3 regions of the Allobosea sp. NPDC003192 genome follow, and region 3 is predicted to be linked to each of the others. Evidence: predicted binding sites of a transcription regulator. Region 3 holds the regulator's gene; each other region holds the start of a gene.
What was found. The regulator HrcA, encoded in region 3, represses chaperone genes, less so after heat shock. The targets are predictions, from matches to a motif close to GTTAGCACTCNCNNNNNGNGAGTGCTAAC.
Positions count from the first base shown of each region.

Region 1: the regulator HrcA is predicted to act here: its motif matches at 2,044-2,072, upstream of groES (co-chaperone GroES).
Region 2: the regulator HrcA is predicted to act here: its motif matches at 1,507-1,535, upstream of groES (co-chaperone GroES).

Region 1 is NZ_JBNNPK010000025.1:71,313-76,581, forward strand. It holds gene groL (chaperonin GroEL) at 8-1,645, opposite strand; gene groES (co-chaperone GroES) at 1,693-1,980, opposite strand; gene ACQKLX_RS26260 (MarR family winged helix-turn-helix transcriptional regulator) at 2,199-2,654, shown strand; gene ACQKLX_RS26265 (PaaI family thioesterase) at 2,738-3,211, shown strand; gene ACQKLX_RS26270 (helix-turn-helix domain-containing protein) at 3,218-4,027, opposite strand; gene ACQKLX_RS26275 (hypothetical protein) at 4,114-4,614, shown strand; gene ACQKLX_RS26280 (VOC family protein) at 4,631-5,008, shown strand; gene ACQKLX_RS26285 (DUF930 domain-containing protein) at 5,024-5,269, opposite strand, start outside.
Region 2 is NZ_JBNNPK010000002.1:257,609-262,877, reverse strand. It holds gene ACQKLX_RS03950 (Hsp20 family protein) at 1-290, opposite strand, end outside; gene ACQKLX_RS03945 (hypothetical protein) at 547-669, opposite strand; gene ACQKLX_RS03940 (hypothetical protein) at 684-1,034, opposite strand; gene ACQKLX_RS03935 (usg protein) at 1,143-1,412, opposite strand; gene groES (co-chaperone GroES) at 1,675-1,989, shown strand; gene groL (chaperonin GroEL) at 2,048-3,673, shown strand; gene htpG (molecular chaperone HtpG) at 4,330-5,269, shown strand, end outside.
Region 3 is NZ_JBNNPK010000015.1:68,440-73,708, reverse strand. It holds gene ACQKLX_RS19775 (LysE family translocator) at 1-493, shown strand, start outside; gene ACQKLX_RS19770 (cupin domain-containing protein) at 495-848, shown strand; gene ACQKLX_RS19765 (ankyrin repeat domain-containing protein) at 852-1,460, opposite strand; gene hrcA (heat-inducible transcriptional repressor HrcA) at 1,505-2,587, opposite strand; gene rph (ribonuclease PH) at 2,726-3,442, shown strand; gene rdgB (RdgB/HAM1 family non-canonical purine NTP pyrophosphatase) at 3,447-4,094, shown strand; gene hemW (radical SAM family heme chaperone HemW) at 4,091-5,269, shown strand, end outside.

The sequences.
Region 1 (5,269 bases), on a different contig from region 3:
GACTTCCTCAGAAGTCCATGCCGCCCATGCCGCCGCCGCCCATCGGAGGCATCGGGGCCTCCTTCTTCGGCAGGTCGGCGACCATCGCCTCGGTGGTGATCAGCAGGCCGGCGATCGAAGCCGCATCCTGGATCGCCGTGCGCACGACCTTGGTCGGGTCGATGATGCCGGCCTTGACCAGATCGCCGTACTCGCCGGTCTGGGCGTTGTAGCCGAAGGAGTAGTCCTTCGACTCCAGCAGCTTGCCGATCACGACCGCACCGTCATCGCCGGCGTTGTCGACGATCTGGCGGGCCGGGGCGGCGATCGCCTTGCGGACGATCTCGACACCGGTCTTCTGGTCGTCGTTCTGGGTCTTGATCGACTTGACCGAGTTCAGGGCGCGCAGCAGGGCGACGCCGCCGCCCGGCAGGATGCCTTCTTCCACCGCAGCGCGGGTGGCGTTCAGGGCATCGTCAACGCGATCCTTCTTCTCCTTGACTTCGACCTCGGTCGCGCCGCCGACGCGGATGACCGCGACGCCGCCGGCGAGCTTGGCCAGGCGCTCCTGGAGCTTCTCGCGGTCGTAGTCCGAGGTGGTCTCCTCGATCTGCGCCTTGATCTGCGCGACGCGGCCCTCGATGTCCTTCTTCTTGCCGGCGCCGTCGATGATCGTGGTGTTCTCCTTCTCGATGCGCACCTTCTTGGCGCGGCCGAGCATGTTGAGCGTCACGGTCTCGAGCTTGATGCCGAGGTCTTCCGAGATCATCTGGCCAGCGGTCAGGATCGAGATGTCCTCGAGCATGGCCTTGCGGCGATCGCCGAAGCCCGGAGCCTTGACGGCCGCGACCTTCAGGCCGCCACGGAGCTTGTTGACGACGAGCGTGGCGAGAGCCTCACCCTCGACATCCTCGGCGATGATGAGCAGCGGCTTGCCGGTCTGCACGACGGCCTCGAGGATCGGCAGCATCGCCTGGAGCGACGACAGCTTCTTCTCGAAGATGAGGATGTAGGGGTCCTCGAGCTCGGCGACCATCTTCTCGGCGTTGGTGATGAAGTACGGCGAGAGATAGCCACGGTCGAACTGCATGCCCTCGACGACGTCGAGCTCGGTGTCGGCGGTCTTGGCTTCCTCGACGGTGATGACACCCTCGTTGCCGACCTTCTGCATGGCGGTCGAGATCATCTTGCCGACCGACTCGTCGCCGTTCGCCGAGATGGTGCCGACCTGCGCGACTTCCGCGTTCGAGGTGACCTTCTTGGAGTTCTTCTTGAGGTCGGCGACGATGGCCTCGACGGCGAGGTCGATGCCGCGCTTCAGGTCCATCGGGTTCATGCCGGCCGCAACCGACTTGGCGCCCTCACGGACGATCGCCTGGGCGAGCACGGTGGCGGTGGTGGTGCCGTCGCCGGCATGGTCGTTCTGGCGCGAAGCGACTTCGCGGACCATCTGCGCGCCCATGTTCTCGAACTTGTCGGCGAGCTCGATCTCCTTGGCGACGGTGACGCCGTCCTTGGTGATGCGGGGAGCGCCGAACGACTTCTCGATCACGACGTTGCGGCCCTTCGGGCCGAGCGTGACCTTGACGGCGTTGGCGAGGACATCGACGCCGCGCAGCATCTTGTCGCGGGCTTCGGTGCCGAATTTGACGTCTTTGGCAGCCATGAGACTACTCCTGATTGGACTTTACGGAAGGGGAATCGTCTGGCTGCTCAGCCGACGATACCCATGATGTCGGATTCCTTCATGATCAGGAGATCCTGGCCGTCGATCTTGACCTCGGTGCCGCTCCACTTGCCGAAGAGGACGCGATCGCCCTTCTTGACATCGAGGGCGACCAGCTTGCCAGCATCGTCGCGGGCGCCGGCGCCAACGGCGACGACCTCGCCCTCCTGGGGCTTTTCCTTGGCGGTGTCGGGGATGATGATGCCACCCTTGGTCTTCTCTTCGCCATCAAGGCGACGGACCACAACGCGGTCATGCAGCGGACGGAACTTCATGGTTCTGTCTTCCTCTCGAATTGTATTCTGAACGGGCTCGTGGGCGGCCCGTGAATGGGGTCTGTTAGCAGTCTCAGTAGCTGAGTGCTAACCGACGTCGCGGAGATAGGCGCGGGGTCTGCCGGAGTCAAGGAAACCGCTGCGCAAAAGGTGAATGCGGCGACCGGCCGCCGATCTGCGCTGCTGCGGCGGAAGCCTAAACCGGTTATCGTGGCGGGATGACGACGCTCGCGCCTGATCTTCATCTCGACGACATCGCCCGTTCCTGCGTCGTGCTGCATGTGCGTATGACGGCACGCGCCGTGACCCGCGCCTATGACGAGGCGATGCGACCGAGCGGCCTGAAAATCACCCAGTTCGTGCTGCTCTCGGCGCTCTCGACCGGCGCCTGGCGCTCGGTGACCGAGCTTGCCGACCGCTTCGCACTGGAGCGGACCTCGCTAACTCGCAACCTGCAACTGCTCGCTGCCGAGAAGCTGATCGAGCCGGTCGATTGCAAAGGCAGGGCGCTGACCTATGCCGTTACCGACAAGGGCCGCGCCGCGATCGAGGCGGCGATCCCATATTGGCGTGCGGCGCAGGACAAGATCGAAGGCGGCCTCGGCCAGGAGCGCTGGAGCGAGACGCGCGACAATCTCAAGACGATCAGGCGAGCGGCGAGGCAGATCGGCTGATCCCCTGATTGCAAGCGGAGCGCTTGACCATGGTGCGTGGCCATCTCTATCGTGCATCTACACGATAAAGATGGAGTTCAGCCATGCCCCGCCAGGTCGGTGTCGTCAGCCGTGATGTCCTGCTGGCGGAGGATGGCACGTCGTTCCTGCGCGGGATGATCGAGGGGCGTCATCCCGGCCCGCCCTTTGCCGATGCGATGGATTTCGACCTGTCCGAGGTCGAGGAGGGCAGAGTGGTCTTCGTCGGCAAGCCTTCGCCGCGCTTCTTCAATCCGCTCGGCACGATCCATGGCGGCTGGACCGCGACGATCCTCGATTCCGCGATGGCCTGCGCCGTGCATTCGACGCTGCGGGTCGGCGAGGGCTACACCACGCTGGAGATGAAGCTGAACTATGTCCGCCCGGTCATGCCCGGCAACGGCCCGGTGCGCTGCGAGGGCAGGCTGATCCATCGTGGCGGCTCGGTCGCGACCAGCGAGGGCAGGCTGGTCGATGCGCAGGGCAAGCTGCTGGCGCATGGCACCGAGACCTGCATGATCTTCGGCGGCAAGCGCTGACGCCGCTCAGGTGCTGCGATAGTCGCTCGGGCTTGCGCCCATCACCCGCCTGAAGCGCCGGTTGAAGGTCGAGAGATCGCCGAAGCCGCAATCGAAGGCGATGCCGGCGACGGGCTGCTCGGTCCGGCGCAGCAGCAACGCCGCCCGGTGCAGGCGGGTGCGCAGCACATATTGATGCGGCGTCATCCCGACGAGAATCCGGAAGGTACGCAGGAAGTGATAGGGGCTCATCGCCGCCAGCCCTGCCAGCGTGTCGAGCGAGAGTGGCTGCTCGCAATGCGCCTCGATATGGCGCAGCGCTCGCGTGATCCGACGCTGGTCGCGGGCACTGGGCGTCTCGGCCCGAGACCTTTGGCCTGACAGCACGCTCGCCACGGCGCCGGCGAGACGCAGCGCGGTCTCTTCGAGCCTTTCGGGTTCACCCGCGGCGATTTCTGCAGCGGCGACGAGATGGGCGAGCGCGGGCAGGGGCGGCAGATGTGCCTGCGCGAAATCCGCGTTCCGGGCGCCGGGCACGGCCGCGACGATGCCTTCGAGCCAGGCCGGCTCGAACTGGAAGGCGAGGCAGCGGTCGCCCGCCGCGTGCTCGTGCCCGCATTCGAAGCAGGCGCCGCGATTGCCGAGCAGCAGCGAGCCCGGCGCCAAAACCGCGCTGCCCTGCGTCGAGCTGTAACGGAACGAGCCGCTGCGGACGATCGCGATGCAGTGCTGCGGGTGCTCTTCTTCGAAGGCCCGGTCGGTTGGGCCGGCCGTGCAGACGATGTCGCTGACCCGCCAGCCAGGGCCCGACGCCAGGAGATGAGCGGTCGCGGTCATGTTCGTGAGTTTAGCAGTTTTTCCCAAGCGAGGCCCGGGCTTCCGGGTCTAGCTGGACGCCAATCTGATCAAGACGGAGCCCGATCATGGCAGCAGCGCCATCGACGCTGGCGGATGTCCTCATCGCCGCCGGGCCGGCGCCGGACTATGCCGACAAGCTCACCCTTTACGGCCAGTTCGTCGGCGCCTGGACGATGGACGCGATCATGCACACCGACAATGGCCAACGCCATGAAGCCAAGGGCGAGATCTGCTTCGGCTGGGTGCTCGGCGGCTGTGCTGTACAGGATGTCTGGAATTTGCCGGGCTTCTTCCACGGCACGACGCTACGCATCTACGATCCCGGGCAGGACGCCTGGCACATCCGCTGGAGCGATCCGCTCAAACAGTACTACACGCACCAGATCGGTCGCGCCGAAGGCAAGGACATTGTCCAGCACGGCAAGCTCGATGACGGCACCGAGATCCGCTGGCGCTTCACCAAGATCACCCCGGACTCGTTCCACTGGATCGGCGACCGCTCGCGAGATGGCGGCGCGAGCTGGCAGGTCCAGGCCGATTTCCGGGCCAAGCGCATCAAAGCCTGAAAGGGAGGAAGAAGTCATGTTCGATCACGTTTCCATCGGCGTTCGCGAGATCGCCCGCAGCAAGCGCTTCTACGACGCTGCGCTCGGTGCGCTCGGCTACGATTGCCTGAGCGCCGACGAAAGCTCACTCGGCTATGGCAAGGGGAGTGTCGGTCTCTGGATCGGCGCGGTCGCCGCGCCAGTGCCGCCGGATCGCGATTCCAACCTGCATTTCTGCTTTGTCGCGCCGACGCGTCAGAGCGTCGATGCCTTCCATGCCGCGGCCTTGGCGGCCGGCGGTGCCGACAACGGCAAGCCGGGCCTGCGCGAATCCTACGGCCCGGACTATTACGCCGCCTTCGTCGTCGATCCCGATGGCTACCGCCTGGAGGCCTATTGCGGCAAGCCGGGCTAAGGCTGCCGGGCAGAGCTAGTGCTCGGGCGGCAGGTCATGCGCCGCCCATTCGCTGCGCGGGATCGGTTCGCCGACGCGGAACTGGAAGCCGGCGACCTTGCCGTTCGCCGCCATCTCGCAGCGGAAGCGCAAGCCGTACCATTGCTTGCGGCTGCGGAAGGCGGCGCCCTCCGCTTCCAGGGTGGACCTCCTCTGCTTCGTGCCGGCCATGGCGAAGGCGACGACGCGATCCGGCTCGAACTCCGCTTTCCAGGCATGGAT
Region 2 (5,269 bases), on a different contig from region 3:
TGGAAGGCGCGCTCGGCGATGCCGTGATGCAGATATTGGCCATTGTCCTGGCCGGCCTTCTGCCCGAACACCATCAGCATGTTCGGCTCATGCGTGATCGTGAGCTCGTCCTGCGAGAAGCCGGCCACGGCCATCGTGATGCGATAGTCGTCGTCACCGGTCTTGACGATGTCGTAGGGCGGCCAGTTACCGGCCGGGTCCAGCCGGCTCGCAGCTTCGAGCGCACCGAATATGCGGTCGAAGCCGATACTTGACCGATACAGAGGAGAAAAATCGAAGACGGTTCTCATAGCCACATCCTCCATTGAGCAACATGGGTACAAGTCGGCCATTCCGGGGTCTCACCGACGCTGGCTTGACCGGCCGATCCCATAAAAGGCGATCGGCAAGCATCGATTTGGATCAGATCAACCGGTGTTCAAGAGGGTCGGCGACATTTTTGACGCATCGTTCGATGGCTCGGACAACGGCGTCGCACGAAGGCCCCCCGAGCGCTGGCACCCGTGAAGCCGGAACTGCCCCGCCGAAAGCTCGGCGGGGTCCGGATCATGTCAGGATGATCGCGAGGATGAATCCGCTCGCAACGACGAGCATCGCAAGTGCAGCGAACCGAGCCAGGCTGGCCTTGTCAAAAGGTCGCCTGCTCCGGATGAGTTCGACAGCGGACATCTGAACCTCCACGCTCACAGGGAGAGGAGGTCGCCGAGTGCCGTCTGTCTGCTCGTCCTCCTGTCGCCGAGCGGCCTGCCGCTCTCGGCGCGATCGAGCGATGTGAGCGCGTCCATCACTTCGTCGAAGCCGATCGGATGGGATGCGAAGGATGGGTGTCGCAGCGCGGGACATGAGTCCACGGCGCAGGCGTCGGATGCCCAGGACGACAGGATCGCCCGCTTTTCAGAGTTTGGAAGCGAATTGTCGCGCAGGACATCACGCGGACGCTCATAGAACCGGCTCGGGTGCAGTAGCCGGGCAAGGGGTGCGTCATCCGTCTCCGGGCGAGCGGGCGGCACGATCGCGGTCAATGGCTGACTCATCGGTGTTCCTCCAAAAAGCTCCTTTCAGTTGCTGCGCGAGGTGCGCGGGATGAATTTGTGCCCTGCAGGGAGAGCGTCAAGAGGGTCGAGCGCCGAAGCGTTTCCTCGCTATTGCAGCCGGAATTCGCCGCTCACCGCGCTGAGGTCAGCGGGGCCGATCAGGTCCTTGTGAGCGACGGTGATGCGGAACAGCTTGCCGTCGAGCTTGGCCTGCCAGAAGGTGAGGAACTTGTTGAGCTCGGGAAAGCGCGGGGCGAGATCGTAGTCCTGCCAGATATATTCCTGCAGGATCGAAGGGTGGTCGGGCAGGCGGTAGAGGATGCCGGCGGTGGTCAGGCCATAGCCCGCGATCTGACGGGCGAAATCAGTGGAAGCCATTCCTTTTTAGCTCCGTGGTTGCGCTGCTCATGGCAGCGCAAATTCAATGCGCCCGCAAGTCGAAAAGTTCCTCTTAGCTGTACGAATTCAAGGCGTTAGCACTCATGCGAAAAAAGTGCTGCCAGCCTCTTGAAGGCAAAAATGGGGCAACCTAGATTTTCGCGCGGGCACGGCGCCTCAGGGGCGCGCGGAACCTCGCCGCGAGACCCGCATAGGGCCGGCCCGCTTTGACATGTGACCGACATGGAAATTGGAGGAACTCATGAAGTTTCGGCCACTGCATGACCGCGTCGTCGTGAAGCGCATCGACGCCGAGGAGAAGACCAAGGGCGGGATCATCATCCCCGATACCGCCAAGGAGAAGCCACAGGAGGGCGAGGTCATTGCCATTGGGCTCGGCGCCCGCGACGAGCAGGGCAAGCTCGTGCCGCTCGACGTCAAGGTCGGCGACCGCGTGCTCTTCGGCAAATGGAGCGGCACCGAGGTCAAGATCGACGGCCAGGATCTCCTGATCATGAAGGAGACTGACATCATGGGCGTCGTCGAGGCAACCGCGACCCTGAAGAAGGCCGCCTGACGGGGCCTTCCTCCCATCTCATCAACCTGAAACCTCAAGTCTGAAGGAGTGAGGAATCATGGCTGCGAAGGACGTAAAGTTTTCGCAGGACGCGCGCGAGCGGATGCTGCGCGGCGTCGACACGCTGGCCAATGCGGTGAAGGTCACGCTGGGACCGAAGGGCCGCAACGTCGTGATCGAGAAGTCGTTTGGTGCTCCCCGCATCACCAAGGACGGCGTCACCGTCGCCAAGGAGATCGAGCTCGCCGACAAGTTCGAGAACATGGGCGCCCAGATGGTGCGCGAAGTCGCCTCGAAGCAGAACGACGCCGCCGGTGACGGCACCACCACCGCGACCGTGCTGGCTCAGGCCATTGTGAGGGAAGGCGCCAAGGCCGTTGCTGCCGGCATCAACCCGATGGACCTGAAGCGTGGCATCGACCTTGCTGTCGAGGCGGTGACACAGTCCCTCGGCGAGCATTCCAAGATGATCACCGGCTCGGAGGAGGTCGCCCAGGTCGGCACCATCTCCGCCAATGGCGACCGCACCATCGGTGCGATGATCGCTGAGGCGATGCAGAAGGTCGGTAAGGAGGGTGTCATCACGGTCGAGGAAGCCAAGACTGCCGAGACCGAGCTCGACGTGGTCGAGGGCATGCAATTCGACCGCGGCTACCTCTCGCCCTATTTCGTCACCAACACCGAGAAGATGGTCGCGGAGCTCGAGGACCCGTACATCCTGATCCACGAGAAGAAGCTCTCGGGTCTCCAGACGATGCTTCCGCTGCTGGAAGCGGTGGTGCAGACCGGCAAGCCGCTGCTGATCGTGGCCGAGGACGTCGAGGGCGAGGCTCTCGCCACCCTCGTCGTCAACAAGCTCCGTGGCGGGCTCAAGATCGCTGCGGTCAAGGCTCCGGGCTTTGGCGATCGCCGCAAGGCGATGCTGGAGGATATCGCCATCCTGACCGGCGGCACTGCTGTGAGCGAGGATCTCGGCATCAAGCTGGAGAACGTCACCCTCGACATGCTCGGCCGGGCCAAGAAGGTCCGGATCGAGAAGGAGAACACCACGATCGTCGATGGCGCCGGCTCCAAGGCCGAGATCGAGGGCCGCGTCGCGCAGATCAAGGCGCAGATCGAGGAGACCACCTCGGACTACGACCGCGAGAAGCTGCAGGAGCGCCTGGCCAAGCTCGCCGGCGGCGTCGCGGTGATCCGCGTCGGCGGCGCGACCGAGGTCGAGGTCAAGGAGAAGAAGGATCGCGTTGACGATGCCCTGAACGCCACCCGCGCCGCGGTGGAAGAAGGCATCCTTCCGGGCGGTGGTGTTGCGCTGTTGCGTGCAGCCAAGGCACTGGAGGGCTTGAAGGCGGCCAATGACGACCAAAAAACTGGCGTCGAGATCGTCCGCAAGGCGATCACGGCGCCGGCTCGCCAGATCGTCGAGAATGCTGGGGGTGACGGCGCGGTCGTGGTCGGAAAGCTCCTGGAGTCGGGCGACTATGCCTGGGGTTACGATGCCCAGACCGGCGAGTACGGTGATCTGGTCAAGGCCGGTATCATCGATCCGACCAAGGTCGTGCGTACGGCGCTCCAGGATGCCGCTTCCGTCGCGGGCCTCCTGATCACCACGGAGGCGATGGTCGCCGAGCTCCCGAAAAAGGACCCGCCGCCGGCCATGCCCGCCGGTGGCATGGACTATTGAGAATCGAGGGCGCCGCCGCTTGCGCGGCGCCCTTCCCAACGCCGCAATCGCCTAGGCCTCCCGAGGGAAGCCGTGCCCTTTTCATCGCTGACCGATCCTATCGACTTGGCCCGCGCCGAGGCCGCTCTTGAAAAGGCTTGGGCGGAACTCCAGCCATCGCTTCCTTCTGGCTGCGGCGAGCGGGAGCGGACGAATCTCGCCTACGTCGTTGCTTCGCTAGTTCCTCTGGCTCTTGACGAGGACGACCTCGCGCAGCGAGCGATCGATCGGTTTCGCGAGAAGGCCTAGCGCCTCGGAAAGCCCCTACATTCGTCTCAATCGAGTTTGGCATCCAACATGACCGATGGCCCGCAGGAACCCAAGCAAATCTCCCCTTCCGACCGCTTCAAAGCCATGATTACGAGCGCCGAGAGCGCAACATACGGGCTCAAGGATAATCTCTTGGCCGTCATGACACGGGATGGATCGGCAACCTGGCAGACTGTCGCCGCTCATATCGAGGCCCAATTACCCGACGCGGGCGAGTTCGCGACTGCGCGGTTGAATGCCATACTCGCTTTGATCAGGACACTATCCAACGGGCGAGTGGCGGAGAGTAGATGATCGGCATCCGCCGCGAGATACCGCCTTTCTGCTCATCCAATCGAGAATTCCGAATGACAACGACTGCCACGGCCGAGCATCGCAGCTTCGAAGCCGACGTCTCCCGCCTCCTGCACATGATGGTGCATTCGGTCTATTCCGACCGAGACGTGTTCCTGCGCGAGCTGATCTCGAACGCCGCCGACGCCTGCGAGAAGCTGCGCTACGAAGCGATCGCCCATCCCGCGCTGCTCGGCGAGGAGCCCAAGCTCGCGATCACTATCGAGGCGGACGCCGAGGCGGGCCGGCTCGTCATCGCCGATAACGGCATCGGCATGGGCCGCGACGAGATGATCGAGGCGCTCGGCACGATCGCCCGTTCCGGCACACGAAGCTTCATGGAACGTGTAGCTACGGCCGAGGGCAAGGAAGGCGCCCAGCTCATCGGCCAGTTCGGCGTCGGCTTTTACTCTGCCTTCATGGTCGCCGGCGAGGTCGAGGTCGTCAGCCGCCGCGCCGGCAGCGACGAGGCCTGGGCCTGGTCCTCGAACGGCAAAGGCGAGTTCACCGTGGCGCCGGTCGCATTGGACGAGGCTCCCGCGCGCGGCACGCGGGTGACGCTCCATCTGCTGGACGATGCCAAGACCTATGCCGAGCGTTGGACGCTGGAGCGCATCGTCAGGGAGCAATCCGGCCATGTCCCGGTGCCGATCGCTCTGGTCGAGAAGCCCGGAGCGGAAGCGACGACGCTTGCCGACGGCGCCGCGCTCTGGACCAAGCCGAAGAGCGAGATTTCCAAGGATGAGTATATCGATTTTTATCGCAGCGTCGCTGGGCAATATGACGAGCCGGCGGCGACCATCCATTTCTATGCCGAGGGCCGGCACGAGTATAGCGCGCTCGCCTTCGTGCCGGGCGCACGCCCGTTCGATCTCTTCGACGCCGAGCGCAAGGGACGGATCAAGCTCTATGTGAAGCGCGTCTTCATCACCGACGAAGCCGAGTTGATGCCGC
Region 3 (5,269 bases):
CTTCGTGCTCGGCATCGCTGCGGCCGACTTGATCTGGCTGACCTTCTCGGCGCTCGGCCTGACGCTGCTGATGCAGAGCTTCCACGGGCTCTTCCTGGCGATCAAATATGCCGGCTGCGCCTATCTGATCTATCTCGCCTGGAAGCTCTGGACCGCGCCGGTGAAGAGCCTGGAAGACCAGCCGGCGGCGCGCGGCGAGGGCCTACGCCTCTTCCTCGGCGGGGTCGCGCTGACGCTCGGCAATCCCAAGGTGATGGTGTTCTTCGTCTCGATCCTGCCGCTGGTCGTCGACCTCAAGGCGCTGACGCCGCTCGCCTTCGTCGAGGTCGCGGTGCTGACCATGCTGATCATCAACACGACCCTGCTCGGCTATGCCTATGCCGCCGACCGGGCGCGGCGCCTGGTCGCCAGCCCTGCCACGATGCGCCGGATCAACCGCATCACCGGCGGCGTGATGGCGGGGGCTGCGGCGGCGATCGCGACGCGCGGCTGAGATGGCGGACACGACAGCGGAAGCACGCGCCATTCGTCGCGAGGACTGGACCGAAACGCCGGGCGAATGGCATGGCGAGGTGCAGGACTTCGGCGGCAAGGTCTCGCTGATCTTCGTCCGGGCCGAGCCCGGCAAGGGGCCAAGGCTGCACAGCCATCCCTATCCCGAGACCTTTATCGTGCGGGCCGGGCGGGCGCTCTACACGATCGGCGAGCGGGAAATCGAGGCCGGGCCGGGCGAGATCATGGTGGTGCCGGCCGGCGTGCCGCACAAGTTCCGCAGCCTTGGGCCGGATGTGCTGGAATCGATCGACATCCACGCCAGCGAGCGCTTCATCACCGACTGGCTGGAGTAGAGCTCAGCGCCCGCCGGCCGCGGCAATCAGTTTGGCGACCTCGCTCTGGCCGCGCTTGCGGGCATGCTGCAGCGGGCTGACGCCGTCCCTGTCGGCGAGATTGGGGTCGGCGCCGGCATCAAGCACGAGCTTGGCGACCTGCTGGTGGCGCGAGCCGCCATCGCCGAGGATCACGATCTCCAGAAGGCAGGTCCAGCCGAGATTGTTGACGTGGTTCACGTCGACGCCTGATGTCAGCAGCAGCTTGGCGGTCTCGACATGGGCGCGCTCGCAGGCCGGGATCAGCGCATTGCCGCCATAGCGGTTGCGGATGGTAAGATCGGGCTTGAACGGCAGCATCGCCGCGATGATCTCCGCGCGGCCGCTGGCGCCGGCGAGCAGCCAGGGCGTGTCCTGGTTCGCTGTCTGGGCGTTGGGACTGGCACCTGCCGCCAGCAGCGCCTTGGCGACAGCGACATGATTGCCGGCGACGGCGAGCAGGAGCGGGGTCTGGCGCTGGCCGTCGCTCTGTTCGAGATTTGCCTTGGCAGCGATCAGTCGATTCACGGCGGCAAGATCACCACGCCCCGCTGCTTCGAGCAGGCCGGTTTGCGCCTCGCTTGCTCCGGTCATCAGCAGCACTCCCGCCAGGAACGCGGCGGCACGCAGCAGCCGCCTCATCGCCCGCTATCGAGCAGCCGCCCGACCACCTTGGCGGTGTAGTCGACCATCGGCACGATCCGGGCATAGTTCAGCCGGGTCGGGCCGATGATGCCGACGACGCCGACGATGCGCTGGCCGCCATCGCGGAAGGGCGCGGCGATGATCGAGGAACCGGACATCGAGAACAGCTTGTTCTCCGAGCCGATGAAGATGCGTACGCCATCGCCGGCCTCGGCCCGGGAGAGCAGGTCGATCAGTTCGGTCTGCGTCTCCAGATCGGCAAAGAGCAGGCGGATGCGTTCGAGGTCCTCCTGCGCCTTCAGATCCTCGAGCAGATTGGCCTGGCCGCGCACGATCAGATGGCGGTCGCCGGAAGGACCTGAGGTCGTGGCGATGCCGGTCTCGACCAGCCTTGCGGTCAGCTCATCGAGCTCCCGCTCCATCTGGGTGCGACTGTCGGCGATCTCGCGGCGCAGCTCATCGAGTGTCTTGCCGACGATGCGGGCATTGAGGAAGTTGCCGGCCTCGACCAGCGCCGACGCCGGCAGGCCAGCCGGCAGCGCCAGGATGCGGTTCTCGACCGTGCCGTCATCGGCGACGAGCACGGCGAGCGCCCGGCCGGCATCGAGCCGAACGAACTCGATATGGCGCAGGCGCGCATTGGCCTTGGTGGTGACGACGACACCGGCGCCGCGCGACAGGCCCGAGAGCAAGGCCGAAGCCTCGGTCAGCGTCTGGTCGAGCGAGCGGTTGCTGGCGGCCGCCCTGATCTGCGCCTCGATGCGGGAACGCTCGTCGGAGGTGAGGTTGCCGACCTCCATCATGCCGTCGACGAAGAAGCGCAGCCCCCGCTCGGTCGGCAGGCGCCCGGCCGAGGTGTGCGGCGCATAGATCAGCCCGGCCATCTCCAGATCGGTCATGACATTGCGCACCGTCGCCGGCGACAGCGCCATCGGCAGCAGGCGGGCGATGTTGCGCGAGCCGACCGGCTCGCCGGTGGTCAGATAGCCGTCGACAATCTGGCGAAAAATCTCGCGCGAGCGCTGGTCGATATCGACCAGGCCGCCGGGGGATTCCGGGCGGGTATGGGCGCTCATTCCCTAGCGAACAACCTCGATGCCATCGCCCATTGTCCCCGGTGGGCGTAGCGGGATCAAGTCCCATGCCCTGCTCGCCTTGCCGCACTCCGCTTAAGCGCCTACAAGCCGCGGACTCCGGAACACAGGATTGGCACGATGAGACCCTCGAAGCGCGCAGCCGACGAGATGCGCAAGGTCACGCTGGAACGTGGCGTGGTGCGCTATGCGGAAGGCTCGTGCATGGTCACCTTCGGCGAGACCAAGGTGCTCTGTGCCGCGACGGTCGAGGAAAAGGGGCCGCCCTGGCTGCGCGGCACCGGCAAGGGCTGGGTCACCGCCGAATATTCGATGCTGCCGCGCGCCACGCATGAGCGCACCCGCCGCGAGGTCACCTCCGGCAAGCCCTCGGGCCGGACGCAGGAGATCCAGCGCCTGGTCGGGCGCTCGCTTCGCGCCGTGGTCGACCTGACCGCGATCGGCGAGCGCCAGATCGTCGTCGACTGCGACGTTCTGCAGGCCGATGGCGGCACCCGGACCGCCTCGATCACCGGCGCCTGGGTCGCATTGCACGACGCGCTGAAATGGATGGAGGGGCGCGGCATGCTGAAGGGCGCCAATCCGTTGAAGGATCATGTCGCGGCCGTCTCCTGCGGCATCGTCGCCGGTAATCCGGTGATCGATCTCGACTATGTCGAGGATTCCGGCGCGCAGACCGACGCCAATTTCGTCATTACCGGTGCAGGCGGCCTCGTCGAGGTGCAGGGCACCGCCGAGGGCGCGCCCTTCTCCGAGGAGGAACTGCTGGCCCTGCTCAAGCTCGCCAAGGGCGGCGTCGGCAAGCTCGTCGCCTTGCAGAAGGCTACGGTGGCCTGACGCCATGAGCGAACCCCGCCTCCTCACCGGCAAGGTCGTGATCGCGACCCACAACCAGGGCAAGCTGCGCGAGATGCGCGAGCTGATGGCGCCCTATGGGATCGAGCTGGTCTCGGCAGGAGAGCTCGGCTTGCCCGAACCGATCGAGGACGGCCACATGTTCGCGGAGAACGCCGCGATCAAGGCAGTCGCGGCGGCCAAGGCCTCCGGCCTGCCGGCACTCGCCGATGATTCCGGCGTCTGCATCGACGCGCTCGACGGCGCGCCCGGCCTGTTCTCGGCCAACTGGGCCGGCCCGGGCAAGGATTTCGCCCCGGCCCTGGCCCGCGTGCAGGCCGAGCTTGCAAAGCGCGGCGCGACCACACCCGAGCAGCGCAAGGCGCATTTCGTCTCGGCTCTGGTGATCGCCTGGCCCGACGGCCATCAGGAATTGTTCGAAGGCCGCGTCTTCGGCACGATCGTCGAGGCGCCGCGCGGGACCTCCGGCTTCGGCTACGACCCGATCTTCCAGCCGGCCGGTCATGACAAGACTTTCGGCGAGATGACGTCGGAGCAGAAGCACGGCATCCCGCAGGACGGCTCGCCCGGCCTGTCGCACCGGGCCCGCGCCTTCCATGTGCTCGCCGCCGCCTGCCTGAGGAAGCCGGCTTGAGCCCTTCGGCAGCCCTTGCCGCGCGGCCCGGCGTGCCGGCCCATCCGACCGCGGATGCCGGCTTCGCCGTCTATGTGCATTGGCCGTTCTGCCTGGCCAAATGCCCCTATTGCGACTTCAACAGCCATGTCCGGCACCAGCCGCCGGACCAGGCCCGCTACATCGCCGCCTTCCGCCGCGAGATCGCCCAGCGGGCTGAGCTCGCGCCCGGACGCACGGTCTCCTCGATCTTCTTCGGCGGTGGCACGCCCTCGCTGATGGAAGGAAGCACAGTCGGCGCGATCCTCGATGCCATCGGCGAGCATTGGGCCGTCGCTTCCGATTGCGAGGTCTCGCTGGAGGCCAACCCGACCAGCGTCGAGGCCGGGCGCTTCCGCGATTTCCGGGCGGCGGGCGTCAACCGCGTCTCGCTCGGGGTGCAGGCGCTGAACGATACCGACCTCAAGGCCCTCGGCCGGATGCATTCGGCGCAGGAGGCGCTCGATGCAGTCGCGATCGCGCGGCGCTATTTCGAGCGCTATTCCTTCGACCTGATCTATGCCCGCTCGCCGAACCAGACCCCGGCGCTATGGCAGGCCGAGCTCGAGCTGGCGATCAGTCATGCCGCCGAGCATCTTTCGCTCTACCAGCTCACCATCGAGCCCGGTACCGCCTTCGAGCAGCTCTACAAGGCCGGCAAACTCGCCATTCCCGATCCCGATGCGGGCGCCGCGCTCTACGAGCTGACGCAGGAGATCACGGCCAAGCACGGCCTGCCGGTCTACGAGATCTCGAACCATGCCCGGCCGGGCGCTGAGTGCCGGCACAATCTGGTCTACTGGCACTACGGCGAATATGCCGGCCTCGGGCCGGGCGCCCATGGCCGGCTGGTGACCGCCGATGGCCGCTACGCACAATCGACCGAAAAGCGCCCCGAAGCCTGGCTGGAGCGGATCGAGGCCGGGACCGACGCGCTGGTCGAGAACGAGAAACTCTCGACCGAAGCCCAAGGCGACGAATACCTGCTGATGGGCTTGCGGCTCGTCGAAGGCATCGATCCCGACGTGTTCGAGGGGTTGGCCGGCCGCAAGCTCAACGGCAACCGCATCGGCAGCCTGATCGGCGAGGGCTTCCTCGCCCGCAAGGCCAATGGCCGCCTCGCCGCGACGCCGGAAGGCGCGCTGCTGCTCGACGCA